DNA from 3 places in the Amycolatopsis sp. NPDC114503 genome. Region 1 is predicted to be linked to each of the others. Evidence: riboswitches for the same ligand, from Rfam matches in the RefSeq annotation. Region 1 holds a riboswitch; each other region holds the start of a gene.
The links. A riboswitch is a leader RNA that binds a small molecule or an ion and turns the genes downstream of it on or off. The one in region 1 is predicted to bind cobalamin.
Positions count from the first base shown of each region.

Region 1 (9,308 bases):
GGGACACGTCGCTGGTCTTCAAAGCCTGGACGTCCGCGGCAACCAACTCACCGCCCTCCCCGAAACTCTCCCGCACCTGACCCGCCTCACCACCCTCCTCCTCTCCGACAACCACCTCCGCAGTCTCCCCTCCGCCCTCGCCGAACTCCCCAACCTCGCCACCCTCAGCGTCTCCGGAAACCCCTTCATCAGCCCGCCCCCGGAAATCACCGCCAGCGGTTCCGAATCCGTCCTCGAATTCCTCCGTGAATGCGAGCGCGGAAGCACCGCCCAATGGGTCTCGAAACTCCTCGTAGTAGGCGAAGGCGGCGTAGGCAAAACCTCCCTTGTCCGGGCCCTCGCCGAAGACGCGCACGACCCCGATGAACCCTCCACGCACGGCCTCCTCGTCCGGGACCTCGAACTGGACCATCCGGGCCGCGACGTCCGGATGCGCCTGAGCACCTGGGATTTCGGCGGCCAGCAGATCTACCACGCCACCCATCAGTTCTTCCTCACCAACCGTTCCCTCTTCGTCCTCCTGTGGAATTCGCGACTGGGCTGGGAACAAGGCAAACTCCACTACTGGCTCGACATTATCACTGCCCGCGCGCCGGAATCGCCGATCGTTCTGGTGGCCACGCACATTCACGGCCGTCCGGTGGATCTGCCGCTCGCCGAATTGCGGGCGAAATACCTGAGAATCGTCGCGAGTGTGCACGTGGACAACGCGACACGCGACGGTGTCGGAGAACTCCGCGACCTTCTCGCACGGCATGCGGCGGAATTGCCGCTCATGGGTTCGGAATGGCCGACGTCGTGGCTGGCCGCCGCGGACGCGGTGCGGCAGACCCAGGAGAACCACATCACCGTCGGCCGGATGTGGCAGAGCATGGCTAAAGCCGGGGTCACCGGTGCTGAGCCGAGCCGGTTCATCGCGCGGGCGCTGCACGAACTCGGCGACATCCTTTATTACCCGGAGGATCCCGAATTGCAGGAAACGGTCGTGCTGCGGCCGTCGTGGGTCAACGACTACATCAGCCGCGTCCTGGACAGCGACGAGGTCGCCGAAAAGCACGGGCTGCTCACGAGGGAACACCTGACCGCGCTGTGGCACGACCTCGACAAGGGGATCCGCGACCATTTCCTCGGCATGATGGACAAATACGACCTGTCCTACCGCGTCGAGTCGAGCGGCGGGGGAGACCTCAGCCTGGTCGTCGAGCGGCTGCAGTGGAATCCGCCGGACTACGAACCGCAATGGGCGGCCGCGCGGGAGAATTCCCAGCAGATCAAGGTCATCTACCGGCTCAACACCATGCCGCCGGGCATTCCGACCTGGTTCATCGCACGGTCGCACCGGTTCAGCCGCGACGTGCATTGGCGCACCGGCGCGCTGCTCGGCCACCGCGACGGCCGCCATCTCGCGCTCGTCAGCGCGGATCGCCAGCACAACACCGTCGAGCTGACCGTGCGCGGGCCGTCGCCGGTCGGGTTCTTCATGGTGCTGGACGAGGGCCTCAACCTGACCCTGGAACGCTTTCCCGGCCTGGACATCACGCGCCGCGTGCCGTGCCGGTGCGAGCCGGACTGCCCGGAGCTGTTCGACTACGAGAACCTCCGCGCCCGGCTGGAGCGCACGCCGCCCAAGCACGAGATCGAATGCCATCGCTCCGGCGAGCAGGTTTCGGTGCCGGAGCTGCTGTTCGGCCTCTCGCCGGCCGAGCGCGATTCGACGCGCGCGTCCATGGAGCAGCTGACCCGGACCGTCGAGCAGTTCGGCGAGCGGCTGGAGGAGCAGAGCGATTACCACCAGCGGATGTTCCTTCGCCTGCAACGGCTCGCGCAGCACCAGCAGGAAGCCCGCTGCCCCAGCGTGTTCGCGGTCGTCCCGGCCGGGCGGCGGCGGATCACCGGCTCGCCGTACGAGATCCACCTCTATTGCGAGGAACCCGGCGCCTGGCATCGGCTGGACGGCGACAAGGGCGTCTACCCGGTTTCGCAGCCGCACGAGTGGTTCGTGAAGCTCGGGCCGTACCTGGAGCATCTCATCCGGGTGCTCAAACACGCCGCGCCGCTGGCCGGGCCGGCGCTCGGGGTCGCTGCCGGCGTGCTGAACGAGCAGCTGAAATCCGACACCGACCTGATGAAGGAGCTGGCCGCGCAGCTGCCGAAGGACCTGCACCGCGAGCGCGTGCTGCCCGGTGCGGACCGGTCCGACGACGACCTTCCGGAGCCGCACGCGAAGACCGACGCGGACTTCCGCGCGCTGAAGGCGATGCTCGGCAAACTCGACCCGGACGAGGAATGGGGCGGCCTGTCGCGCTACGACACGCCGGAGGGACTGACGCTTTACCTGTGCCCCGAGCACCTGGCCTTCTACCGCAACCCCGCGTGAGCGGCCTTGCTCCGTTCGGTGCGACCCCGCGCACACCGGCTGGGCAAACCAGGCGATAAGCGACACGTCGGACCCTCGGTCGATTGACGACCGGCCGGACACCGCCGTACCGTGCTGCTCGCGCGACGGCTTCCCGAAGCCGGTGAGATTCCGGCACGGTCGCGCCACTGTGTGCCCATCCCGGGCAAGTCAGGTCGAGGAGCCGTCGTCAGGTCCACCCGCAAGGGACGCGTCATCCCGAAGGAGAGCCATGGCCACCATTCCGGCCGACCGGTCCACCCCGGTCGTCTTGCCCGTGTCGAAAGCCGCTTTGCTGCTCGGCGCCACCATCGTCGGCGCGCTGCTGCTGTACTACTTCATCGGCGTCGACCAGGGCGCGGTCTCGATCTTCGGCAGCGACACCCACGTGCACGAGTTCGTCCACGACGCGCGGCACTTCCTCGGCTTCCCCTGCCACTGACGCGCCCGGAACGGACAACCGAACAATGCAGAACAAGCTGATTCTGCGCGGCCTCCTCGCCGGAGCGCTGGGCGGATTGCTGGCGTTCGTCTTCGCCCGGGTCTTCGCCGAACCGCTGACCCAGGCGGCCATCGACTACGAATCCGGCCGCGACGAGGCGCAGATGGCGCTCGACAAGGCCGCCGGCGTGCCGACCGAGCACGAGGGCCACGAGATCTTCAGCCGTGCGGTGCAGGGCAACCTCGGCATCGGGCTCGGCATGGTGCTCTTCGGGGTCGCGATGGGCCTGCTGTTCGCGGTGACCTACACCGTGCTGCTGGGCCGCGTCGGCCGGATCCGCGCGCGGGTGCTGGCGGTGCTCGTGGCCGGGGCCGGTTTCCTGTCGCTGTACCTCGTGCCGTTCCTGAAATACCCGGCCAACCCGCCGGCGGTCGGGCACGAGGCCACCATCGGCGCGCGCACCGGGCTCTACCTGACGATGGTCGTCGCGTCGGTGGTCTTCCTGGTCGCGGCCGTCGTCGTGGGCAAACGGCTCGCGCCGAAGCTGGGCAACTGGAACGCGACCCTCGTCGCGGGCGCCGGGTTCGTCGTGCTGTCCGCGCTCCTGATGGCGCTGCTGCCGTCGCTCGGGTCGCTGGCCAGCAACGTCGCCGAGTACGGCCCGCAGACCAGCGAAACCCCGCTGCCGCTCAAGGGTCCGGACGGCCAGATCGTGTACCCCGGATTCCCCGCCGACACGCTCGTCGGATTCCGGCTCTACTCGGTGCTGGCGCAGGTCATCCTCTGGGCGACCATCGCGCTCGTGTTCGGCCCGCTCGCCGAACGCGTGCTCGACCGCGGGCGCGCGGTTACCGTCGAGGCGTGAACCCGCTGACCGGACTGGGCCCGTTCTTCGCCGTCGACACGCATTCGGCCGAGGAACCGGCCTCGCCGTGGCGTCCGCTGTCCGAAGTCCTCGACGACGGCCCGGTTCTGCGCGAACGGATCGCGCAGAACCGGGCCGTGCTCGGCGGCGATTTCGTCGAAGTGCGGGTCGCGGCGTCGATCGCGCATCTCGGGCTCGCGGCGCGGCTCATCTCGCCCGCGTTAGGCCAAGCTGTCGGGGCAGGCGCGGTTCCGGACTACTCGACGGCTTGGTGGCAGCCGAAACTCGGCGGTGCGTTTCCGTTGTCCTTGACGGAGAATCCGCCGGTTGAGTCCGATGTGGTCGCTGCCTTTGCGGAACGGGTGCTGCGCGGTCCGTTGGCGCGGTTGGACAAGGCGATGGCGCAGTTCTCGCTGGCGGAGAATGTCCGGCGGGGGAATGTGGCTTCGGCGCTGAACGGGGCGGTGACGGTGTTGCGGTCCGAGCGTCCAGAGTGGACTGATCGGGTCGCCGGAATCGTTGCCGCGCTGGAGGAATTGCCGGAGCTTGCCGGTACTGCGACTCGGGAGGACGGTCGGTTTCGGCGTCGCAGCTGCTGCCTGTTCTATCGCGCGACGCCGGATCGCGACGGTCCGAAATGCGGGGACTGCGTGCTGGCCTGACCGGTCACGGGGCTCGATTGGCCTGATTGTCGACGAAGAACATGGCCAGCTGGTGAGAGGTCATCAGGCCGCAGGGGCTGGTCGTGAACTGCGTGAGATCCAGCGGGGCGTCGGGGAGCGGCGGTGACAGGCGCGGCGGAGGCGACGGCGCGGACGAGCAGCCAGGAAGATCCTCCGGCAAGCCGGGGAACCCGTTTTTGTCGGTGCCCGGACCTAGGATGCGGAGCATGAAACGGTATGTCGACGAGGACCTGAACGGCGCGGAGTTCCGCGAGTGCGATCTGACCGGGGCGCGCCTGATCGGCGTCGTCATGCAGGACGCTGTGATCGACGGGCTCGTCTCCAACCTCGTGGTGAACGGGGTCGAGGTCGGCGAGTACGTCGAGGCGGAGCTGGACCGGCGGCATCCGGTGCGGGTGCTGGTCCGCTCCGAGGACCCTGCCGATCTGCGCGAGGCAGCGCGTCAGCTCCGGGCCGGCTGGGCCGCCACCGTCGAGCGCATCCGGCGTACGCCCGGCATCGAGCGCCGGAGCGTGAACGACGAGTGGTCGGCGGTACAGACGATGCGCCACCTGGTCTTCGTCCACGACTCGTGGTTCCGCCGCTGCTGTCTTGGCTCGACGGAGCTGTTCACGCCGATGGGCATCGGGCCGGATGCCGAGCCCTACCGCGAAGCGCACGGGCTGGACCGCTCGCTCGATCCGTCCCTTGACGAGATCGTGCGCGTGCGTGCCGCACAGGAAGCCGAGCTTGAGGCCTGGCTCGACGAGGTCACCGCCGCGCAGCTCGCCGCACCAGCGCCGGTGCCCGACGACGATGTCTGGCCGCCGTACGCCCGGGGCCGCTCCGTGCGGCAGTGCCTTCGCACGGTGCTCAATGAGACCTTCGAGCACCACGGCTTCTGCGTCCGCGACCTCGGCCTGATCGAGGCCCAGGACGCGGAGTAGGGCCTGACCTCGAGCTTGCCGAGACCGCCTCAATGGGCCTGCGATCGAGATCTGCGCGGGGAACACTGGCGAAGGAGAGTGTCGGGAGGTTTGCCATGCGGAGGAACTACTGGACCTACAGCGCCGGGCTGCTCGTCGCGTGGGCGCTGGTCTTCCTGCTCGTCGGCCTGCTCCGCGGCAAGCACGAGGTGCAGGTCGTGCTGCCGGTGTTCGGCGGCTTCTGCATCGGCTGGGTGAGCACCACCATCGCGCGGTATGTGTACCCGCCTCCGAAGCAGTGGCTGAGCTGAACCCGTCCCGGTCGCCGAGACGATCGCGGCCGCCGCGGCGCCGTTGTTCGTAAGGTCGGCCCGGTGTTCTCCGAACGAGCGTTTTTCTCCTTCGTCGCGCTGGCCGACGCCGCGCGGAAACGCGAGTACAACGAGTGGCATCAGCTCGACCACCTGCCGGAGAACCTGCGCCTCCCCGGCGTCGCGCACGGCGACCGCTGGGCCTGGACCGGCGACGGCGCCGCGAGCCCGGAGCTGGCCGGCGTCGACTACGTGGCGATGTACTGGTTCCGCCCGCCGTACGAGCAAAGCGTGGCGCAGTGGCGCAAGCTCGGCGAGGACTCGTTCCAATGGGGCCGCGGACCGCTGATCCCCGGCGTGCGGCGGCCGTTGCTGGGGTTCTTCACGCCGGTGCTCGGCTACGTCGCGCCGCGCGTCCGGCTGTCCGCGGACGCGCTGCCGTTCCGGCCGAACCGCGGCCTGCACGTCACGGTCACCGAGCTGGCCGAAACGCACGGCGGCGAAGCGCACGCGCAATTCGCCTGGCAGGACCGGAGCCGGATTCCGGACCTGCTGACCTGCCCGGGCGTCGCCGGAGCCTGGACGTTCTCCTTCCTCGGCAGGCAGCAGCATTCGACGCTGAAGATCGGCTCCGAAGAGGAACGCGAGCCGGGTTCGCTGCGGGTCCGGCTGCTGTACCTGGACGAGGATCCGGTGGAGGTGAGCCGCGGAATCGCCGAACGGGAGCAGGAAGGGGAGCCCGCGCCGCATCCGGAAGCGGAGCGGGTGCTGCTGTCCGGACCGGTTCGCACGATCGTCCCGTGGCAGGACTGGTGATTCCGGTCGAGGAGTGGGCGGCGCTGCACGATCTCGTGCACCGTTACGCCGCCCGCGTCGACGAGCGCGATTTCGCCGGAGTCGCCCGGCTGTTCGGCGATGACGGCGTGCTCGTGCTGCCAGACCCGCCTCGCGATTTCGGCCCGGTGCAGGAGCATCGCGGTCCCGAAGGCGTCGCAGCGGCTTTGTCGGTCCTGGACGAGGTGCCGCTGACCGCGCACAGCATCACCGGTGCGGTCTTCGATCCCGGCGACGACCCCGCGACCGCCCGCGGAAGGATCGCCTGCGTCGCCCACCACATCACCCCGCGCGACGGACGCTTCGCCGACGCGGTGTGGCATCTGCGCTATCTCGACCGCTACGCGAAGATCGGCGGCGAATGGCGGTTCGCCCGCCGCGAGGTGCACCTCGATCTGATCGGAACGAGGGAGATCCGCGCGTCCCGCCTCGGCCGGTGACCTGCGCCGAGTCACCCGAACGGGCGGACCCGTCCGGGGCGGGGACGCGACGGGGTTGCCCGAAAACTGCGTAAGGTCGAGCTCATGCCAGGGGAAGACGGCCTGCTCACGCAGGACAGCACGCGCGGGCTCACCGCGGCCGAGGTGGCCGAGCGGGTCGCCGCGGGACGGACCAACGACGTGCCCTCGCGCACGAGCCGCAGCGCGTGGGACATCGTCCGGGCGAATGTCTTCACCCGGATCAACGCGATCTTCGCGGTGCTCGCGGTCATCATCTTCTCGACCGGTTTCCTGCTGGACGGGCTGTTCGCCGGGGTGATCGTGGCGAACAGCGTCGTCGGCATCGTGCAGGAGCTGCGGGCCAAGCGGACGCTGGACCGGCTCGCGATCGTCGGCCAGGTGCGCCCGCGCGTGCGCCGCGACGGGACGAGCAGCGAGCTGGCCCCGGAGGAGGTCGTCGCCGACGACGTGATCGAGATCGGCGCGGGCGACCAGGTCGTGGTCGACGGCGAGGTGCTGTCCGCGGACGCGCTCGAGGTCGACGAATCGCTGCTCACCGGCGAATCGGACCCGGTGGTGAAACACGCGGGCGACCCGATCATGTCCGGCAGTTTCGTGGTGGCCGGGAACGGCGCGTACCGGGCGACGAAGGTCGGCTCGGAGGCGTACGCGGCGAAGCTGGCCGAGGAGGCGGGCCGGTTCACGCTGGTCGATTCGGAGCTGCGGAACGGGATCAACAAGATCCTCAAGGTCATCACGTACCTGCTGATCCCGGCCGGCGCGCTGTCGATCTACAACGCGCTTTCCGGTTCGCAGGCGCTGCCCGCCGCACTGCGCGGGATGGTCGCGGCGCTCGTCCCGATGGTCCCGGAGGGGCTGATCCTGCTGACGTCGGTCGCGTTCGCGGTCGGCGTGATCCGGCTGGGCCGCAGGCAATGCCTGGTCAACGAGCTGCCCGCGATCGAGGGGCTGGCCCGCGTGGACGTCGTCTGCGCGGACAAGACCGGCACGCTCACCGAGAACACGATGCGGCTGTCGGAGCTGCGGCGGCTGCACGAGGCGGGCGAGGCTCCGGAGACGGTGCTGGCCGCGCTCGCCGCCGCCGACCCGCGCCCGAACGCCAGCCTGGCCGCGATCGCCGAGGGCTGCCCGGCCGCGCCGGACTGGACGGCGACCGCCGTGGTGCCGTTCTCGTCGGCGCGGAAATGGAGCGGCGCGGCGTTCGGCGAGCACGGCGACTGGGTGCTCGGCGCGCCGGACGTGCTGCTGCCCGCCGAATCGGAGGAGCGCGCGGAAGCGGAACGGATCGGCGCGCAGGGCCTGCGGGTGCTGTTGCTCGGCCGCGCGGCGAACGCCGTCGACGCGCCGGACGGTCCGGGCAAGGTCACGCCGGTCGCGCTGGCCGTGCTGGAGCAGAAGATCCGCGGCGACGCCCGCGAGACGCTGGACTACTTCGCCGCCCAAGGCGTTGCGGTGAAGCTGATTTCGGGCGACAACGCGGTGTCGGTCGGCGGCGTGGCCCGTGTGCTGGAGCTGCCCGGCGGCGAGGCTCCGGTCGACGCGCGGACGCTGTCCGAGGACCCCGGGGAGCTGGCTTCGCAGCTTGAAGAGACCGCGGTGTTCGGCCGCGCGACGCCCGCGCAGAAACGGGCGATGGTCGCGGCGTTGCAGGCTCGTGGGCATACCGTCGCGATGACTGGGGACGGGGTCAACGACGTTCTCGCGTTGAAGGACTCCGACGTCGGGGTCGCGATGGGCGCGGGCAGTCCGGCGACGCGGTCTGTTGCGCAGATCGTGTTGCTGGACAATGCTTTCGCGACTCTGCCGTATGTTGTCGGCGAAGGCCGTCGGGTGATCGGGAATATTGAACGCGTCGCGAATTTGTTCCTCACCAAGACCGTGTATTCGGTGTTGCTGGCGTTGATCGTCGGGGTGCCTGGGTTGATCGGGCTGGATGCGATGCCGTATCCGTTCCTGCCCCGGCATGTGACGATCGTTGGCTGGTTTACGATCGGTCTGCCTGCGTTCGTGTTGTCGTTGGCGCCTAATAATGATCGTGCGCGGAGTGGGTTCGTCGGACGGGTGCTGCGGATGGCGGTTCCGGCGGGGGTCGTGATCGGGGTGGCGTCGTTTGTGTCGTACATCCTGGTTCATCCTGGGAGCGCGACTAGCCATGTCGCGCAGGTGCAGGCGAGTACTACGGCGTTGATGACGTTGATGGCGTTGGCGTTGTGGGTATTGGCGGTTGTCGCGCGGCCTTATACGTGGTGGAAGGCTGCGTTGGTGGGGACTATGGCGGTGGTTTCGGCGTTGATGTTTCTGCTGCCTTGGACTCGGGAGACTTTTGAGCTGGATCCTAGTAATGCGGGGTACACGCTGACTGCGGTGTGTTGTGCGGTGGCGGGGGTGGGGCTGATCGAGATTGGGCGGTGG
Region 1 covers NZ_JBVKDT010000002.1:758,580-767,887, reverse strand. Annotated here, with positions in the region: gene ACZ7OI_RS11380 (leucine-rich repeat domain-containing protein) at 1-2,377, shown strand, start outside; adenosylcobalamin (AdoCbl) riboswitch at 2,501-2,585, shown strand; gene ACZ7OI_RS11375 (CbtB domain-containing protein) at 2,628-2,837, shown strand; gene ACZ7OI_RS11370 (CbtA family protein) at 2,863-3,702, shown strand; gene ACZ7OI_RS11365 ((2Fe-2S)-binding protein) at 3,699-4,364, shown strand; gene ACZ7OI_RS11360 (DinB family protein) at 4,592-5,311, shown strand; gene ACZ7OI_RS11355 (hypothetical protein) at 5,407-5,601, shown strand; gene ACZ7OI_RS11350 (hypothetical protein) at 5,665-6,417, shown strand; gene ACZ7OI_RS11345 (nuclear transport factor 2 family protein) at 6,402-6,875, shown strand; gene ACZ7OI_RS11340 (HAD-IC family P-type ATPase) at 6,960-9,308, shown strand, end outside.

Region 2 (9,308 bases), on a different contig from region 1:
TCCGCTGGAACGCCACCCCCGGCCCCGCGCCGTCCGGAGGCAGCAGCACCACGAAATCCGTCGCGTCGTCCCGTCGCGCGTACCCCAAAGCGTCGCTCCAGAACGAGACCGCGCGCTCCATGTCCTCGACTCCCAGCACCACCGTGCCCACCTTCAGCATGATCCGAGCATGCCCGGACGCCAGCCGCCCAACCGTTATTGACACATTGAAAACAAGGCTCCGGCGCCCTACCGTCCTCCCATGGACTCCTACGCGGAGATCGCCTACGAGGTCGCGGGCACCGTCGCGACCGTCCTGCTCGACCGGTCCGAGGCCCGCAACGGCTACACGACCCGGATGGCCGACGAACTCGCCCACGCCCTCGACCGCGCCGACCGCGACGAGGACGTCCGCGCCGTCGTGCTCGGGACCACGGGCCGGGACTTCTCCGTCGGAGCCGATCTCTCGTCCGGCGGATTCGACTTCGGCGACCGTCCGCCGGACGACTGGCAGGAACCCGCGGGCCGCGTGTCGAAGCGGATCTTCACCATGAACAAGCCGGTGCTGGCCGCGTTGCGCGGGGCGTCGGTCGGCGCGGGGATCACGATCACGCTGTCCTGCGACTACCGGTTCGCCTCGACCGACTCCAAGTTCGGCTTCGTCTTCACCCGCCGCGGGATCTACCCCGAGGGCGCGTCCGCGTGGTTCCTCCCCCGGCTCGTCGGGATGGGCGCGGCCGTCGACTGGATGGTCAGCGGGCGGCTCTTCGGCCCCGACGAAGCGCTCCGAACCGGGCTCGTGCACCAGATCCACGACCCCGGCGACGTCCTCGCCCAAGCACAAACCAAGGCGAAGGAAATCGCCGAGACCACCGCACCTGTCGCCGTCGCGGTCACTCGCCAGCTGCTCTACCGGATGGCCTCGGCCCCGTCGCCGTTCGACGTCCACCAGGTGGACTCGAAGCTCATCTCCCAGCTCGGCTCGAACCCCGACGCCGTCGAAGGCATCGCCTCGTTCTTCCAGAAACGCCCGCCCGAGTTCCCGTTGCGCGTGGACCGAGATCTGCCGCCGTACCTGCCGTGGACCGGAGAATGACGGACTACCCGCCCGAACCGTGGCACCTCGCCGCCGACGCCCGCATCTCGGTCTGGCGAGTGCCGGTCGACGAACTGCCCGCGCTTCCCGACGGCGCCGAGCCGCTGCTCCTGGGCAACCAGGCCGCCGTCTTCACCGCCTGGATCGACTATCTCCCGTCCGGCCAGCTGAGCTACCACGAACTCCTCTCCTGCGTCGCCGTGCGCGGCCGCGGGCTCGCCGCGTCGATCACCGACATCTGGGTCGACAGCGAGATCTCGCGCGCGGGCGGGCGCGAGCTCTGGGGCATCCCGAAGGAACTGGCGGCCTTCACCTTCACCGGCGGGCGCACCTTCACCGCCGCGACCTCCGACGACTGGATAGCCACCGCCGCCTTCACCCCGCGCGTCGGGCTCCCGATCACCCTCCCGGTACGCTTCGAGATCGCGCAAGACCGCGGCGGCAGCCCGCTGCGTACCCCGGTCGAGTGGCGCGGGAAGCCCCGCGCGGCGGCCGCGGACTGGTCGGTCAACCCGGCCGGGCCGCTGGGCTATCTGGCCGGGAAACGGCCCGTGGCCAGTGCGGCACTGGGCGCCACGAAGCTCCGCTTCGGATCTTGCCCTCGGTGATCGGATAACCCGCCAGGGTGAGAGTGACACGCCATACCTTGGGGCGCGTGCGAGCCTGAACCCCAAGATGTAGTCTCTGGGAACCGGCAGCCCCCAGCGACGGGGAGACCGCTTGACGAGGGCGGCCGGGCTGTTTCGACGAAACCGCAGCGCATGGCCTTGACCGGCTGTGTGCCGCTCGAACGCGCCCATTTCGAGGAACTGTTGGAGACACGCATGTCAGTGGAAACCGGTCAGCGGCCGCCGTCGGCGGCGGAGGGGGCCCCGAGCGCGGTCCGCGTCATCCGGCGGGACGGAAGCGTCTCGCCCTTCGACGCGGGCAAGATCTCGGTGGCGCTGACCAAGGCCTTCCTCGCGGTCGAGGGCGGCGACGCCGCCGCGTCCTCCCGCGTGCACCACGTGGTCGCGGAGCTGACCGGGCAGGTCGAGGCGGCTCTGCTGCGCCACACCGGCCCGGAGACCCCGCTGCACATCGAGCAGATCCAGGACCAGGTCGAACTCGCCCTGATGCGCGGCGAGCACCACAAGGTCGCCCGCGCCTACGTCCTCTACCGCGACGAGCGCAAGAAGGCGCGCGAGGCCGCCGCGCCGGCGCACGCCGAGGTCGCGCTGAGCGTCAAGGGCACCGACGGAACGCTCCGCCCGCTCGACTGGGCGCGTGTTTCGCACGTCGTCGGCGAGGCCGTCGCCGGGCTCGAGGACGTCTCCGCCGAGCCGGTGCTGGCCGAGGCCAAGCGCAACCTCTACGACGGCATCACCGCCGACGAACTGGCGCTCGCGCAGATCATGGCCGCGCGCGTGCTCGTCGAGCAGGAGCCGAACTATTCGTTCGTGTCCGCCCGGCTGCTGCTGGACAAGCTGCGCGGCGAAGCGCTGAGCTACCTCGCGCAGAAGCCGCGTCAGGCCAGCCAGGACGAGATGGCCAGCGAATACCCGGCGTACTTCCGCGCCTACCTGCGCCGCGCGGTCGAGCTGGAACTGGTCGACGGCGAACTGCTGGGCTTCGACCTGGACAAGATCACCGCCGCCATTCACGCCGAGCGCGACCTCGACTTCGGCTTCCTCGGCCTGCAGACGCTGTACGACCGGTACTTCCAGCACCACAACGGCGTCCGGTTCGAGCTGCCGCAGGCGTTCTTCATGCGCGTCGCGATGGGCCTGGCGATCCGCGAGGACAACCGCGAAGCCCGCGCGATCGAGTTCTACGAACTGCTGTCGACGTTCCACTTCATGGCGTCCACCCCGACGCTGTTCAACAGCGGCACCAACCGCGCGCAGCTGTCGTCCTGCTTCCTGACCACTGTGGACGACGACCTGGACTCGATTTTCCAGGCGTACAAGAACAACGCGCTGCTGGCCAAGTACTCGGGCGGCCTCGGCAACGACTGGACCCCGGTCCGCGGCCTCGGCGCGCACATCAAGGGCACCAACGGCCAGTCCCAGGGCGTCGTGCCGTTCCTGAAGATCGCCAACGACACCGCGGTCGCGGTCAACCAGGGCGGCAAGCGCAAGGGCGCGGCCTGCGCGTACCTGGAGACCTGGCACGTCGACATCGAGGAATTCCTCGACCTGCGCAAGAACACCGGCGACGACCGGCGGCGCACGCACGACATGAACACCGCCAACTGGGTCCCGGACGAGTTCCTGCGCCGCGTCGAGGCGAACGCCGAGTGGACGCTGTTCTCGCCGAACGAGACGCCGGACCTGCACGACCTCTACGGCAACGCGTTCGCGCAGCGCTACCGCGAGTACGAGGCGGCCGCCGCGCGCGGCGAGATCAAGGTGTTCCGCAAGGTCCGCGCGGTCGAGCTGTGGCGGCGGATGCTGACCATGCTGTTCGAGACCGGCCACCCGTGGATCACCTTCAAGGACCCGTGCAACCTGCGTTCGCCGCAGCAGCACGTCGGCGTCGTGCACTCGTCCAACCTGTGCACCGAGATCACGCTGAACACGAACACCGAAGAGGTCGCGGTCTGCAACCTCGGCTCGGTGAACCTGCTCAAGCACGTCACTCCGTCCGGTTTGGACACTGAGCGGCTCGAGAAGACCGTGCGGACCGCGGTGCGCATGCTCGACAACGTGATCGACATCAACTTCTACACGATCCCGGAGGCGCGCCGTTCCAACCTGCGCCACCGTCCGGTCGGCCTGGGCATCATGGGCTTCCAGGACGCGCTGTTCGAGCTGGGCGTGCCGTTCGCGTCCGCCGAAGCGGTGAAGTTCGCCGACGTCTCGATGGAGCACCTCTCCTACTACGCGATCTCGGCCTCGACCGACCTCGCGCAGGAGCGCGGCCAGTACCAGACGTTCGAGGGTTCCTTGTGGAGCAAGGGAATCCTGCCGATCGACTCGATGCAGCTGCTCATCGACGCCCGCCAGGGCGACGGCCTCGACGTCGACACCTCGACGACGCTGGACTGGGCCCCGCTGCGCGAGCGCGTCAAGACCGTCGGCATGCGCAACTCCAACGTGATGGCGATCGCGCCGACCGCGACGATCTCCAACATCTCCGGCGTCGGCCAGTCGATCGAGCCGCTGTTCCAGAACCTGTACGTCAAGTCGAACATGTCCGGCGACTTCACCGTCGTCAACCCGCACCTGGTCAAGAGCCTCAAGGCGCGCGGCCTGTGGGACGAGGTCATGGTCAGCGACCTGAAGTACTTCGACGGCAGCCTCGGCCAGATCGACCGTGTCCCGAACGACCTCAAGGCGCTGTACGCGACCGCCTTCGAGATCGAGTCGAAGTGGATCGTGGACGCCGGTTCGGTGCGGCAGAAGTGGATCGACCAGGCACAGTCGCTGAACCTGTACATCGCGGCGCCGAGCGGACGCAAGCTCGACGAGCTGTACCGCTACGCCTGGCACAAGGGCCTCAAGACCACGTACTACCTGCGGGCGCAGTCCGCGACGCACGTGGAGAAGAGCACCCTGCGCGGCACCGACGGCAAGCTGAACGCCGTCTCCGCCACCCCGGCCCCGGCCGCCCCGGCTGCCGCTGCCCCGGCTGCTTCCCCCGCTCCGGCCGCTTCGCCGTCGCCGTCCGCCGCGGTTCCGGCCGCCTCCCCCGCACCGTCGCCGTCGCCCGCCGCGGCGGTCCCGGCGGAGCCGAAGGAGATGCCGAAGACCGACGTCGACTTCGTCGCCACCGAGGGCGCTGCCTGCCGGATCGACGACCCCGACTGCGAAGCCTGCCAGTAAGGAATCCCTGAAACCATGACGAACGTGGAAACGACGGACGCGACCGGCCTCGGCGAGATCGAGGTCGGCGCGGCCCGGATCAACGTCGACGACAAGCGGATGATCAACGCGCGCGCCGACGTCAACCAGCTGCTGCCGATGAAGTACCGGTGGGCCTGGGACAAGTACCTCGCGGCGTGCAACAACCACTGGATGCCGACCGAGGTCGCGATGCAGGCCGACATCGCGCTGTGGAAGTCGCCGGACGGCCTCACCGAGGACGAGCGGCAGATGCTCAAGCGCAACCTCGGCTTCTTCGCGACGGCGGAGTCCTTGGTGGCCAACAACATCGTGCTCGCGGTGTACCGGCAGATCACCAACCCGGAGTGCCGCCAGTACCTGCTGCGCCAGGCCTTCGAGGAGGCCGTGCACACGCACACCTTCCAGTACATCTGCGAAAGCCTCGGCCTGGTCGAGGGCGAGCTGTTCAACATGTACCGCGAGGTCCCGTCCATTTCGGACAAGGACGCGTGGGCGCTGAAGTACACGCAGAACCTGGAGAACCCGGACTTCGAGACCGGCACGCCGGAAGCCGACCAGGCGTTCCTGCGCGATCTCGTGGCGTTCTACGTGATCTTCGAGGGCATGTGGTTCTACACCGGTTTCGCGCAGATCCTGTCGCTGGGCCGGCGGAACAAGATGGTCGGCATCGCCGAGCAGTACCAGTACATCCTGCGCGACGAGTCGATCCACCTGAACTTCGGCATCGACTGCATCAACCAGATCAAGATCGAGAACCCGCACCTGTGGACTGAAGAATTCCAGGCCGAGGTGCGCGGAATGCTGCAGGACGCGTGCGAACTGGAAGTCAAGTACGCCCGCGACACGATGCCGCGCGGCATGCTCGGCCTGTCGGCCGACCTGTGCGAGCAGTACATGCACTTCATCACCGACCGGCGCGCGCAGCAGATCGGCCTGTCCCCGATCTACGGCGAGAACGAGAACCCGTTCCCGTGGATGTCGGAAGCAATGGACCTGAAGAAGGAAAAGAACTTCTTCGAAACCCGAGTCATCGAATACCAGTCCGGCGGCGCCCTCGACTGGGACTGACCCCCACCCGAGGCACAACCGACACTCGGCCACGCCCACCAGGGCGTGGCCGAGTTCTTTTACACACCAACAAACCCGCACCAACTCACCCCAACCATCGAGGCACCCACCCCCTCCCCCGCACCCCGATACGAAGCCTCCCTGCGGTCTGAGGGTGGTTGTCAAGGCATCTTTCCCGCCTTGACAACCACCCTCAGACCGTCAGCACAATCAAGCTTCGGGGTGCCCCACGCAACGCCTCAGGCGCAACGTCGCCGCCAGGCGACGAGCCGCCCTCTCTCCCACACTCCAAGACACCCACCCACCTTGTACCAAACCAGCTAAACTCCCCCACGCCACTGGTTCGTCAGGACGCCCCCGCGCCCTGACGAGGCAACAGGGAACCCGGTGAGACTCCGGGACTGCCCCGCAGCGGTATGTGGGAACGAACGCTGTCACCGCGAACGCGGTAAAGCACTGGGCACCCCCGCCCGGGAAGCGACAGCCAGTAGACACGAGCAATACGCCCACGAGTCCGAATACCTGCCAATGGCACGCACGCCGACGGCGTGCGTGAGTCCGGGCCTCGCGGGACAAGGCACCGACCGAAGCACCGCGTTTCCGCGTGCCCGGACTCTTCCGGCGAGCACGTGAGGATGCATGCTGTGAACACCCTCGGCACCACCATTCTCGGTTACCCGCGAATCGGCCCAGCCCGAGAACTCAAGCGGGCACTGGAGTCCTACTGGGCAGGCAAGAGCACCGAGAACGACCTACTGGCCACCGGCCGACGACTGCGCGAGCAAACCTGGACAACCCTCCGCAACCAAGGCCTCGACTCAATCCCGTCCAGCACCTTCTCGCTCTACGACCAGGTCCTCGACACCACCACCCTCTTCGGCGCCCTGCCGGAACGCTTCACGAAGCTGGGCCTGTCCCCCCTGGACACCTACTTCGCCGCCGCACGCGGAGTCCCAGACGCCCCAGCGCTGGAAATGACGAAATGGTTCGACACCAACTACCACTACCTAGTCCCAGAACTAGGCCCGGACTCCCGATTCGCACTCACCGGCACCACACCGATCGACGAGGTCCGCGAAGCACGCGCACTCGGCATCACACCGCGCCCGGTCCTCGTCGGCCCAGTCACCTTCCTATTGCTGGCCAAGGCAACCGAACCCGGCTTCACTCCGCTGGAACTGCTAGACGAACTTCTGCCCGCATACACCGAACTGCTGGGCAAGCTGGCCGACGAGGGCGTCGAATGGGTCCAGCTGGACGAACCAGCCTTCGCCGCCGACCGAACGACCCCGGAGTTCAACGCCCTCACCCGCGCCTATCACTGGCTGGCAAAGGAAAAGCACCGCCCGAAGCTGCTGGTGGCCGGATACTTCGGCGGACTCGGCCGAGCACTGGGCGTACTGGCCCGCTCCCCCGTCGAAGCAGTAGCCGTCGACCTGGTCACCGAAGCATCCTTTGTGGACAAAGTAGCCGCAGAAGGAGCCTTACGGGACAAGGAAGTACTAGCCGGAGTCGTCGACGGCCGAAACATCTGGCGCACCGACCCCGACGTCGCGCTCGCCCGCGCGGCACGGCTGAGGGACACCGCAGCACAGGTAAGCGTATCGACGTCGTGCTCACTGCTCCACGTGCCTTACGACGTGGAAGCGGAGACAGATCTCAACCCACGACTGAAGAACTGGCTCGCCTTCGCACGACAGAAAGTAGACGAGGTCGTCCTGCTCGGCCGAGCGCTCAGCGGCGAGACCGTCGACCTAGGCCCGGCACGAGCCGCGGTCGCCGACCGGGCTGACGCCAAGGAATTGAACGACGCCGACGTCCGGGCACGCGTCGCAGCGCTCCGGCCAGCGGATAACGTCCGTACCCCCTATCCAGAACGCGCTGCAGCACAACAGAAATCCCTCAACCTCCCCCCGCTGCCCACCACCGCGATCGGCTCCTTCCCCCAAACCGGCGAGGTCCGCCGAGCCCGAGCCGCACACCGCGCGGGCAAACTCGACGACACCGGCTACCGCACCGCGATGCGCGCCGAGATCGATCGCGTCGTGCGGCTTCAGGAAAACCTCGGCCTAGACGTCCTGGTGCACGGCGAGCCCGAGCGCAACGACATGGTCCAGTACTTCGCCGAACAACTGACCGGATTCGCGGCGACCGCGTCCGGCTGGGTCCAGTCGTACGGATCCCGTTGCGTCCGGCCGCCGATCCTGTTCGGCGACGTGTCCCGGCCGAAGCCGATGACCGTCGAATGGGCCCGGTACGCGCAAAGCCGCACCGACCGGCCGGTGAAGGGCATGCTGACCGGCCCCGTCACGATCCTGGCCTGGTCGTTCGTCCGCGACGACCAGCCGCTGGCCGACACCGCGCGCCAGGTCGCGCTGGCCGTCCGCGACGAGGTCGCCGACCTGGAGGCGGCCGGGATCCGGATCGTGCAGGTGGACGAACCCGCGTTGCGCGAACTGCTTCCGCTCCACGCGGCAGACCGCGAAGCGTACTTCGACTGGGCCGTGCCCGCGTTCCGGCTGGCCACCTCGGGCGTCGCGGAAACCACGCAGATCCACACGCACATGTGCTACTCCGAGTTCGGCGACGTACTGCCCGCGATCGACGCCCTCGACGCCGACGTCACCAGCATCGAGGCCGCCCGCTCGAAAATGGAGGTGCTCGCCGACCTGAACGAAGCGGGCTTCGGCCGCGGCGTCGGGCCCGGGGTCTACGACATCCACTCGCCGCGCGTGCCGGACCGGGACGAGGTAGCCGGGCTCGTGCGCACGGCGCTCGGTGCGGTTCCGGCGGAGCGGCTGTGGATCAACCCGGACTGCGGCCTCAAGACCCGCGGTTACGCCGAGGTCGAACCGGCGCTGCGGCATCTGGTCGGCGCGGCCCGGGAACTGCGCGCCGAACCTCGCTGACACCGGCGGTGCCGGGCGGAACCGTCGCCCGGCACCGCCCGAGGATCACCCGAACGGCAGGCCCGCGAGGTATTGTCATTGCGTCAATAACAGGGGACCGTGGACGCGACCGATACCCTGGCCGGGAGGTGGTCGCCATGGCGGACGTGACCGGAAAAACGGGAATCCCGACGGCTGGCGGCGCGCTCGGCCGGGCTGCCCGGGTCGGCCCTGGCGCACTCGGCAAGGTCGCTCACGCCGGGAGCGACGGCGTCACGAGACTGTCGGAAAACCTGCGCGGCCGGATGCCGCCGCTGACCGCGATCCCGTTGCCGCGCAAGGTGGACGAACGCTGGCTCGGCGCACGCTGGCCGGTCCGCGAACTCGCGCCGCCGCCCGCGGGCAGCGGCCTGAAACCGGTACTCGGCGACGACGGGCCGCCGCTGATCG
Region 2 covers NZ_JBVKDT010000009.1:192,852-202,159, forward strand. Annotated here, with positions in the region: gene ACZ7OI_RS34250 (VOC family protein) at 1-160, opposite strand, end outside; gene ACZ7OI_RS34255 (enoyl-CoA hydratase-related protein) at 242-1,075, shown strand; gene ACZ7OI_RS34260 (acetoacetate decarboxylase family protein) at 1,072-1,683, shown strand; gene ACZ7OI_RS34265 (ribonucleoside-diphosphate reductase subunit alpha) at 1,900-4,881, shown strand; gene ACZ7OI_RS34270 (ribonucleotide-diphosphate reductase subunit beta) at 4,897-5,970, shown strand; cobalamin riboswitch at 6,293-6,514, shown strand; gene metE (5-methyltetrahydropteroyltriglutamate--homocysteine S-methyltransferase) at 6,615-8,879, shown strand; gene ACZ7OI_RS34280 (cytochrome P450) at 9,164-9,308, shown strand, end outside.
Region 2: another riboswitch for cobalamin. It lies ahead of metE (5-methyltetrahydropteroyltriglutamate--homocysteine S-methyltransferase); the one in region 1 lies ahead of ACZ7OI_RS11375 (CbtB domain-containing protein).

Region 3 (9,308 bases), on a different contig from region 1:
GAATCGGGCTTCGCCTCGGCCGAGGACATCGACCGCGGCATGGAGCTGGGCACGGCGCACCCGATGGGTCCGCTGCGGCTGTCCGATCTGATCGGCCTCGACACCATCAAGGCGATCGCGGACTCGATGTACGCCGAGTTCAAGGAGCCGCTGTACTCGTCGCCGCCGCTGCTGCTGCGCATGGTCGACGCCGGGCTGCTCGGCAAGAAGACCGGCCGCGGGTTCTACTCGTACTCCTGACTTTAGTTGCGGATCTGATCAACCTTTCCCCGCTGTGCTGGGCCGGGCTGGTCGCTTGACTGTGCGGCATGACTTCGACGTTCGTCTTCGCCGCCGGTGCCAACGGCGTGTCCGCCGCGCCGCCTGAACTCGTGCTGCGCGGGTATCGCGGGGTGGGGGTGCCGCAGCCGGAGCAGCAGTTTCGGCTGTCGTATCAAGCTCCGCAGGATCTCGGCGCGTTCGCCACCGAACCGTCGGCGCTGGCCGGCGTGACCGTGGCCGACCAGGTCGCGACCACTGTGGACGTCGTCCGCCGGGCCGCGGCGCTGGGTCCAGTCGTGCTGGTCGGGTCGAGCATCGGCGGCGCACTGGTCACGCTCGTCGCCGAAGAAGTCCCGGAGCTGGTGTCGGCGCTGGTCTACGACGCCGCGTTCTGCTGTGTCGAGCTGCCGACGCCCGAGGAGTACTTGGCGACGCCCGAAGCCGCGTCGTCGCAAGTCGGGGCGATGCTCGGGTTCATCGCGGCCGACCCGGCGGTGATCGGGGCGATGCGCTTCAACTGGCGTTCTTCCTCCGCTGAGGCCCTGACGGCAGCGAAGGCGGCGCTCTGCGCAGACGCCACCGACGGCGAGTTCTACGCCCTGCTCAACGCGATGGCTCCGGACGACATCATCGGCCGCAGCTCCACCGATTCGCGTGGCACGCCGGAACGATGGGGTCGGGTCCCGCGGCACTACGTCCGGCATCTCCAAGATCATCTAGTGCCGCTCGCCCTGCAGGAACGGATGATCGCCGAGGCCGACGCGCGCACGCCCGGCACGCAGTTCGAGGTGCACGACCTCGACACCTCGCACTTCCCGAACGCGGCCGGGATGGCTCAGTTCGTCGAGGTGCTGGACAAGATCGGCCAGTCGGTCAGCTGAACGCCGCTCGGCGTGCGGCCCGGCGCAGCACCGTCAGGATCGCCGGGCCCAGTACGAGGATCGCGACCAGGTTCGTGAGCGCGCGGCCGGTGTCCCAGCCCAAAGTGGACGTCAGCACGGTGAAGACCAGGAACCGGTGCAGGTTTTCGCCGAGCGGGCCGCCCGGGACGAAGTCCAGCGCCGTGTGGTTGGCCAGGAACGGCCAGGTGAACAGGCTCATCGCAAGGCCGTAGAAGTACGCGGCGACCACTCCGTAGACCGCCAGCATCGCGATCTCCCACCGGCCCTTCGCCCGGCGCGGCAGCAGCCCGGCGCCCAGGCCGACCAGCGACGACGCCAGCATCTGGAACGGCAGCCACGGTCCGACGCCGCCGGTGAGCAGCGCGGACGCGAACAGCGACGTCGAGCCGAGGACGAACCCGAAGCCCGGACCGAAGACCCGCCCGGCCAGCACGAGCAGGAAGAACACCAGCTCGATCCCGCCGGTGCCCGCGCCGAGCGGACGGAGCGCGGCGTTCACCGCGGACAGCACGCCGAGCAGCGCGAGCGCCTTCGCGTCGAGTCCGCCGCTGGACAGCTCGGCCAGCACGATCAGGATCAGCACCGGCAGCGTCACGAGGAAAACGAACGGCGCGTCGGTCACGTGCGCGGAGGTGCCGACGGTGCTGCGGGCGAGCAGCGGCCAGCAGAACATCGCCAGGCCGACCACGACGGCGGCCGTCAGCACCAGCGCCGTGCGGTGCCGAATGCGGACGGCTGGGCCCAGGAAATCGGTCACGCCAGCGCCTTCGCCACCGCGTCCACGGTCAGCCACGGCTCCGGCGCGAGGATCTTCGCCACCTGCGGCGCGAAGGCGGGTGAGGCCACGACGACGTCCGCCGTCGCACCGTCGGCGACCACTTCGCCCTCAGCCAGGACCACGACGCGGTGTGCGGCGGAGGCGACGAACTCGACGTCGTGGGTGGCCAGCAGCACCGCGTGTCCCTCGGCGGCCAGGTCGGCGAGGATGGTCGCGAAGTGCCGTTTCGCCGGGTAGTCGAGCCCGCGGGTCGGCTCGTCCAGCAGCACGACCGGCGGGGCGGCGGCCAGTTGTACGGCCAGGACCAAGGCGAGGCGCTGACCTTCGGACAGATCGCGCGGATTGGTGTCGTCTTCGATGCCGGGCACGAGGCGGTCGAGCAGCTTCCGCGCGGTGCCTGGCGGGACGTCCGATTCGACGTCCGCCTGTCGGCATTCCGCGCCGACCGAATCGAGATACAGCAGGTCAGACGGAGTCTGCGGCACCAGGCCGACGCGCGTGCGGGCAGCCCGCGTCCGGAGCGTCTTCGGGTCCGCGCCGAGGACGTCGACCGTGCCGTCAGAGCGGGGTCCGCTGCCCTGCAACGCCCACAGCAGCGAGGACTTGCCCGAGCCGTTCCGGCCCATCAGCGCGACGACCTCGCCTCGGTTCAGCCGCAGGTCAACGCCGCGAACCGCGTTCACGCCGCCGTACCGGACCCGCACGCCCCGCGCGGTGAGGACCGCTTCACCAGAGCTTTGTGCTGCCTGAGCAGGGCGACGCTCCGCTAGGCGTTCCCGCAGCGGGCGAGCGAGCCGACGGGCGTCGCGGACCGACAGCGGCAGCGGTGACCAACCCGCGAGTCGGCCCAGCTCCACGATCGGCGGCGCGACATCGGTCTCGGCGAAAACCTCAGCCGGCTGGCCGGAGACCACGGTGCCGTCGCCGGGCAGGTAGAGCAGGCGGTCAGCGTACTGCGCGACGCGTTCCATCCGGTGCTCGGCGACGACGACCGTCGTGCCCAAGTCGTGCACCAGCCGAGTGATCGCGGCCAGCACCTCCTCGGCCGCGGTCGGGTCGAGCGCCGACGTCGGTTCGTCCAGCACCAGCACGCTCGGGTGCGCCGTGAGCACCGCGCCGATCGCGACGCGTTGCTGCTGCCCGCCCGAGAGGGTCTGAAGTGGACGGTCGCGGAGTTCGGCGATGCCCAGCAGGTCAAGGGTTTCCTCGACGCGTTTGCGCATCACGTCGGGCGCGACGGCGAGCTGCTCCATCGCGTACGCCAGTTCTTCCTCGACGGTGTCGGTGACGAATCCGGCCAGCGGATCCTGCCCGACCACGCCGACCACCGACGCCAGTTCACGCGGCGGATGTGTCGCGGTGTCGAGCCCGGCGACCTCGACACGTCCGCTCAGCGTGCCGCCGGTGAAGTGCGGAACGAGACCGTTGATCGCGCCGAGCAATGTCGACTTGCCGACACCAGTGCGTCCGGCGACGAGGCAGAGCTCGCCCTCCTCGATCACGAGGTCGACGTCGCGGAGCACCGGCCGGTCCGCCCCGTCATAAGTGACGCTGACGTGCGAAAACTCGATCATCGAGCGACCTCCGACACCAGCGCCGGACGCGGCGCGAACCAAGCGGGCAGCACACTGATCAGCACCGCGACGGTCGGCAGCAGCGGCAGCTCCGGCCAGGTCAGCGGGCTGGCCGGGGTGGTGAGCGAAACCGGGTCGGCGATCAGCACGAGCACCGCGGTGGCGACGCCGCACAGCGCGACCAGCGTCTCCGGCAGCTGCCACGGATCGGGCCGGTAGGTCGTGCGCCGGATCTGCCGCCCGCCCAGCACGAATCCGGCGGCGGCCAGCACCAGACCGGCGACGAGCATCGGCACGCCGAGCCACGACGCGGACCCGTCGAGCACGCCGTAAACCCCCACCGCGACGCCGACCAGCCCGGCCAGCACGCAGGTCGCGATCAGCATCCGGACGCGCGGCGAGAGATAGCCGCGCCGTCCGTAGCCACGGGAATCCATGGCCGCCGCGAGTTGCAGCGACCGGTCCATGGCGTCGGCGAGCACCGGCACGAAAATCCCCTTCACGAACCGCAGACCGCGCGTCTTGCCCGCCCGCAGCCGACGCGCGCGGCGCACCCGCTGCACGCTCTCGACCAGCTGCGGTGCCACGGACAGGGCGACAGTGACCGCCGTGCCCACCTCATACAGCGCCCCAGGTACGGCCTTGAGCAGGCGTTTCGGGTTCGCCAGCGCGTTCGCGGCACCGATGCAGAGCACGATCGTGGCCAATCGGAGCCCGTCGTACAGTCCGCCGAGCAGCTCCTCGGCCGAGGTGGGGCCGAGGAGCTGAATGCCGGCCGCGACGCTCGGCAGCGGGATGGTCGGCAGCGTGAACAGGATGTGGCCGCCGTCCTCGCCGCCGATCAGGATCCGGAACAGCACGCGCGAGGCCACGATCACGCCAGCGATCCAGGCGTACATCCGGAAGGCCAGCGCCCACGGCGCGTCGCCGCGGCGGAGCACCACGACGAATCCGGCCACCGCGATCACCAGAGCGAGCAGAACCGGGTTCGTGGTCCGGCTCGCGGCGACGGCGAGCGCGAGCGCCCACACCCACCACGCGCCGGGATGGAGCGCTCGCGGACTACTCCGCGGCACGCCTGCGACGCACCGCGACGACCGTCCCGGCCGCCACGAGCAGCACGACGACCACGATGCCGATCACCAGGCCCCACGGGAATCCACTGTCCGAAGTGGACGCCGGAGCTTGGGCAGGCGCGTTGGCCTTGCGCACCGGCTCGGTGCGCGGCGGCGGGTACTCGGTATAGGACTTGCCGATCGCGAACGACCAGCCCTCGAACGCGCCGGCCGGCGGCTTCCAGCTCTGCGCGCCGACCTGGGCCGACTCCCATTTGCCGCCGTTGGTGGCGGTCCAGAAGCTCCACGACGCTTTCTCCGGCGGCATCCCGGTGCAGGCCTGATCGGCGGGTTTGCCCTCGATCTTGCACATCACCGACAGGCCGTACTTGCCCGCGCCGGTGAGTTCGAAGCCGGCGTTCTGCAGGGCGGTGACGCCGTTTTCCTGCTTGCCGGGGGCGCACCGGATGAGGGTTTCGCCGCCAAGCCCCTGGAAGTCGACGATCACCGTGACGCCGTTGTCGTCCTGGCAATAGCCGTCGGCGCCCTTGCCGGGCGTGGTGGCCGAAGCGGAGGAAGCCCCGCCGAGGCCGGTAGCGACGAGAAGAGCGCAGCCGGCGAGGACTCGCCCCCAGTGCCGCGCGTGCACGAACCGCATGTCAGATGAACCTCGCATCGATCGGACCACGACGGGCGATCCGGCTCGCGATCCCCGGGGACCGCTCACGGTTGCGGGCCAGCGCCGGATTCTCACCGGCTTCCCCCGTTCGTGGCGAAGAACTTGTCGACGTTAACGCACCGCAGGCCCCGCTGGAAGCGACCGCGGCCACACCTACACTTCCGGGCGTGGGACAGGACCAGCTGCGCGTCGGCCTCGTAGGAACCGGACCGTGGGCCACCACGGTGCACGCCCCGGGGCTCGCCGATCATCCAGGGACCGTGCTCAGTGCTGTGTGGAGCCGTCGGCCGGAGGCTGCCGCCGCGCTCGCGCAGGCCTACGACGCCGTGCCCACCAGCGATCTGGACGAGCTGTTCGAGCAGGTCGACGCACTCGCGTTCGCCGTGCCGCCGACCGTGCAGGCCGAGCTGGCGACGCGGGCCGCGGAGGCGGGCAATCACCTCATCCTCGAGAAGCCGATCGCCCCCGACCTCGCCTCGGCGCAGCGTCTCGCCGACGCCGTGACGTCCGCTGGCGTCGCGTCGCTGGTGATGCTCACGCTGCGGTTCGCCCAGCAGACGCGCGATTGGCTGGACGGCGTCACCGCCGCTGGCGGTTGGCGTGGCGGCAACGTGCGGTGGCTGTCCGGCGCACTGCTCGCCGGCAAGTATGCGACCTCGGCCTGGCGGCAGGACCCGGCGAGCGGCGCGCTCGCCGACATCGGCCCGCATGCGTTCGACCTGCTCGACGCCGCGCTCGGCCCGATCACCGACGTCCTTGCCGCGCACCGCGGTCCCGAAGACCTGTGGCAGCTGCTGCTCGAACACGAAGGCGGCATCACGAGCACCGCGACGCTCAGCCTGCGTCTGCCGGTACAGCCGACGGTGGTCGAGTACTCGGTCTTCGGCGAACACGGCCTCCGCACGCTTGGCCGTACCGGCACGGCCAACGACGCGTACACCGCGCTGCTGGACGATTTCGCCGCGATGGTGTCGTGCGGAACGACCACGCATCCCTGCGATGTCCGCCGGGGCGTGCACCTGGCTCGGATCGTGGACCAGGCACGCGCCGCGCTCAATCGTTAATTCGCTTGCCCGGCCTGAGACGATGAGCGGGAAGTTCGTTTCGGACGAAGGAATGCCTATGTGCTCCGCCACGGCCCACTCCGGCCGCGTGGCCTGAGCTGTTCGGCCTGCGCGCCGGTTGTGGGGTTTGCCCTGCCCGGTTCTTGTGCATTCTTTCTTTCTCGAAAGGCTTCCACCAGAGATGTCCGCCCTTCAGGCATATGTTCGTGCGACCGCACCGATCGGCCGCGACACCCTGCGAATCGGCCCGTTCCTGGCCACTTTCGCCCAAGACAGCTCTCATCCGATGGCGAACTACGCCATCCCCGACGACGGCGCGAAGCCCTCGTCCGCCGACCTCGCGGCCCTGATTTCCGCCTACCAGCAACGAAATCTCCTGCCCCGGCTGGAGTTCTTCACCGAAGCCGCTCCCGACGTCGAGAAATCCCTTGTCGGCGCGGGATTCACACTGGAACGACGCGTGCCGGTAATGACCTGCACCGCTGAAGACCGCGTAGATTGTGTTGCCCCGGAACACATTCAGCTGCGCGAACCGGTGTCCGACGACGAATTCCGCCGCCTGCGGTCCGTGCAGAACGTCGCGTTCGGAGAGCCGCCAGAGGTGTCGGACGCCGATCTCGAACGCAACCGCGACTACCTGACGGTCCTAGCCGAACACGGCGAAACCATTGTGGGCGGCGGAGTTGCACTGGACATCGTGTCCGGCGCAACGGAAATCGTCGGCATCGCAGTGGCCGCCGAGCACCGCGGTCAAGGCATCGCAGCGGCAATCACCGCGCACCTAACGCGCCTCGCCCACGAACGCGGCGCGCGGACGGCATTCCTCACGCCAGGCGATGTGGGTATCGGGACGGTGTACCGGCGTGCTGGCTACCAAGTCGCCGGTGAGTGCGTGCACCTGTCGCTGAGCTAATCGTCGTACCGGCCGCCGCGGCCGCGTTTCACGTCGCTACGGCGTTTCTTCGCTGCCAGACGGCGTTCCTTCGAGCCTCGCGAAGGCTTGGTGGGACGCCGTTTGGCCGGCGGCGGCGCGGAAGCCTTCGTCAACACGTCGGCCAGCCGCTCCCGGGCCGCGTCGCGATTCATCAGCTGGGAGCGGTATTCGCTGGCCGCGATGGTCAGCACTCCGTCGACCAGGCGGGCGCCCAAGCGAGCCGTGATGCGTTCCTTCAGCGCGGGCGGGATCACGGCGGAGCCCGCGACGTCGAACGACAGCTCGACGCGCGAGTCCGTCGTGTTCACGCCCTGTCCGCCCGGCCCCGAGGACCGGGAGAACCGCTCTCGCAGTTCGGCGCCCGGGATCACGAACCGGGCGCCGACGCGTACGTCCTCCGCCATGTCTTCAGTGTCTCAAGACGTGGCAAGCGGCTTTCAGAACCGCGGGTGGTCGCCGGACAGCACCGCGCGCGGGCCGTCCGGGTCTTCGGCGGGCTGGACGTCGCCGAGGATCCACGCGGGCACGTGCCGCGCGGTGAGCACCGCCAGCGCCCGGTCGACGTCCTCGGCCGACACGATCGCGACCATGCCGACGCCCATGTTGAACGTCTTCTCCAGCTCCGCGCGCTCGACCTTGCCGCGCTGCCCGACCAGGGCGAACACCGGAGCCGGCGTCCACGTGCCGCGTTCGAGCTTGGCGACGAGGCCGCGCGGCATCACGCGCGCGAGGTTGGCCTCGAGGCCGCCGCCGGTGATGTGCGCGAACGTGCGCACCTCGGTCTCGGCGACCAGCGCGAGGCAGTCCTTCGCGTAGATCTTGGTCGGCTCGAGCAGTTCCTCGCCGAGGGTGCGGCCGAACTCCTCGACGTGCCCGTCCAGCGGCATCCGCGCGATGTCCAGCAGCACGTGCCGGGCCAGCGAGTAGCCGTTGGAGTGCAGGCCGGACGAGCCCATCGCGATGACGACGTCGCCGGGGCGGACCTTCTCCGGCGACAGCAGCGCGGACGCCTCGACCGCGCCGACGCCGGTGGCCGACAGGTCGTAGTCGTGCTCGCCCATCAGGCCGGGGTGCTCGGCCGTCTCGCCGCCGAGCAGCGCGCAACCAGCCTGGACGCACCCCTCGGCGATGCCGCCGACCAGCGCCGCGATCTTCTCCGGCACGACCTTGCCGACCGCGATGTAATCCTGCAGGAACAGCGGCTCGGCCCCGGTGACGACGAGGTCGTCGACCACCATCGCGACCAGGTCGATGCCGACCGTGTCGTGCTTGTCGAGCGCCTGCGCGACCGCGATCTTGGTGCCGACGCCGTCGGTGGAGGACGCGAGGATCGGCTCTTTCCACTTGTCGAGCTTGAGGGAGAAGAGCCCGGCGAAACCGCCGACCCCGCCGCGCACCTCGGGCCTCGTGGCCCGCTCGGCGTGTGGCTTGAGCAGCTCGACGGCCTGGTCACCGGCGTCGATGCTGACTCCGGCGGCTGCGTACGTGGCGCTCGTGGACTCGCTCACGGAAGCGGACTCCCTACTGGACATGCTTGGTTCACGGACGCCGGACGGCGTCTTCGGCACCGTACCCGGCCGCACTCACGGGAGCGGCCGCGCCACCTGCGGCGTCCATGCTTTCGAGCAGGTGCTTGCCGATGAGCGCGTCTTCGGGCAGCGCGATCGGGTACTCGCCGGAGAAGCAGGCCGTGCACAGCCGCGACTTCGGCTGCTCCGACGCCGCGACCAGGCCGTCCAGCGAAATGTAGCCGAGCGAATCGGCCCCGATCGAGCGGCGGATGCCGTCGAGGTCGACGCCGTTGGCGACGAGTTCGGCCCGCGAGGCGAAGTCGATGCCGTAGAAGCACGGCCAGCGCACCGGCGGCGAGGCGATCCGCACGTGCACCTCGAGCGCACCGGCTTCACGCAGCATCCGCACGAGCGCGCGCTGGGTGTTGCCGCGCACGATCGAGTCGTCCACCACCACCAGGCGCTTGCCGCGGATGACGTCGCGCAGCGGGTTCAGCTTCAGCCGGATGCCGAGCTGCCGGATGGTCTGCGACGGCTGGATGAAGGTGCG
Region 3 covers NZ_JBVKDT010000001.1:937,234-946,541, reverse strand. Annotated here, with positions in the region: gene ACZ7OI_RS04630 (3-hydroxybutyryl-CoA dehydrogenase) at 1-240, shown strand, start outside; gene ACZ7OI_RS04625 (alpha/beta fold hydrolase) at 309-1,142, shown strand; gene ACZ7OI_RS04620 (ECF transporter S component) at 1,135-1,920, opposite strand; gene ACZ7OI_RS04615 (ABC transporter ATP-binding protein) at 1,917-3,515, opposite strand; gene ACZ7OI_RS04610 (CbiQ family ECF transporter T component) at 3,512-4,591, opposite strand; gene ACZ7OI_RS04605 (hypothetical protein) at 4,578-5,228, opposite strand; cobalamin riboswitch at 5,242-5,388, opposite strand; gene ACZ7OI_RS04600 (Gfo/Idh/MocA family protein) at 5,417-6,313, shown strand; gene ACZ7OI_RS04595 (GNAT family N-acetyltransferase) at 6,441-7,226, shown strand; gene arfB (alternative ribosome rescue aminoacyl-tRNA hydrolase ArfB) at 7,223-7,651, opposite strand; gene purM (phosphoribosylformylglycinamidine cyclo-ligase) at 7,685-8,755, opposite strand; gene purF (amidophosphoribosyltransferase) at 8,787-9,308, opposite strand, start outside.
Region 3: another riboswitch for cobalamin. It lies ahead of ACZ7OI_RS04605 (hypothetical protein); the one in region 1 lies ahead of ACZ7OI_RS11375 (CbtB domain-containing protein).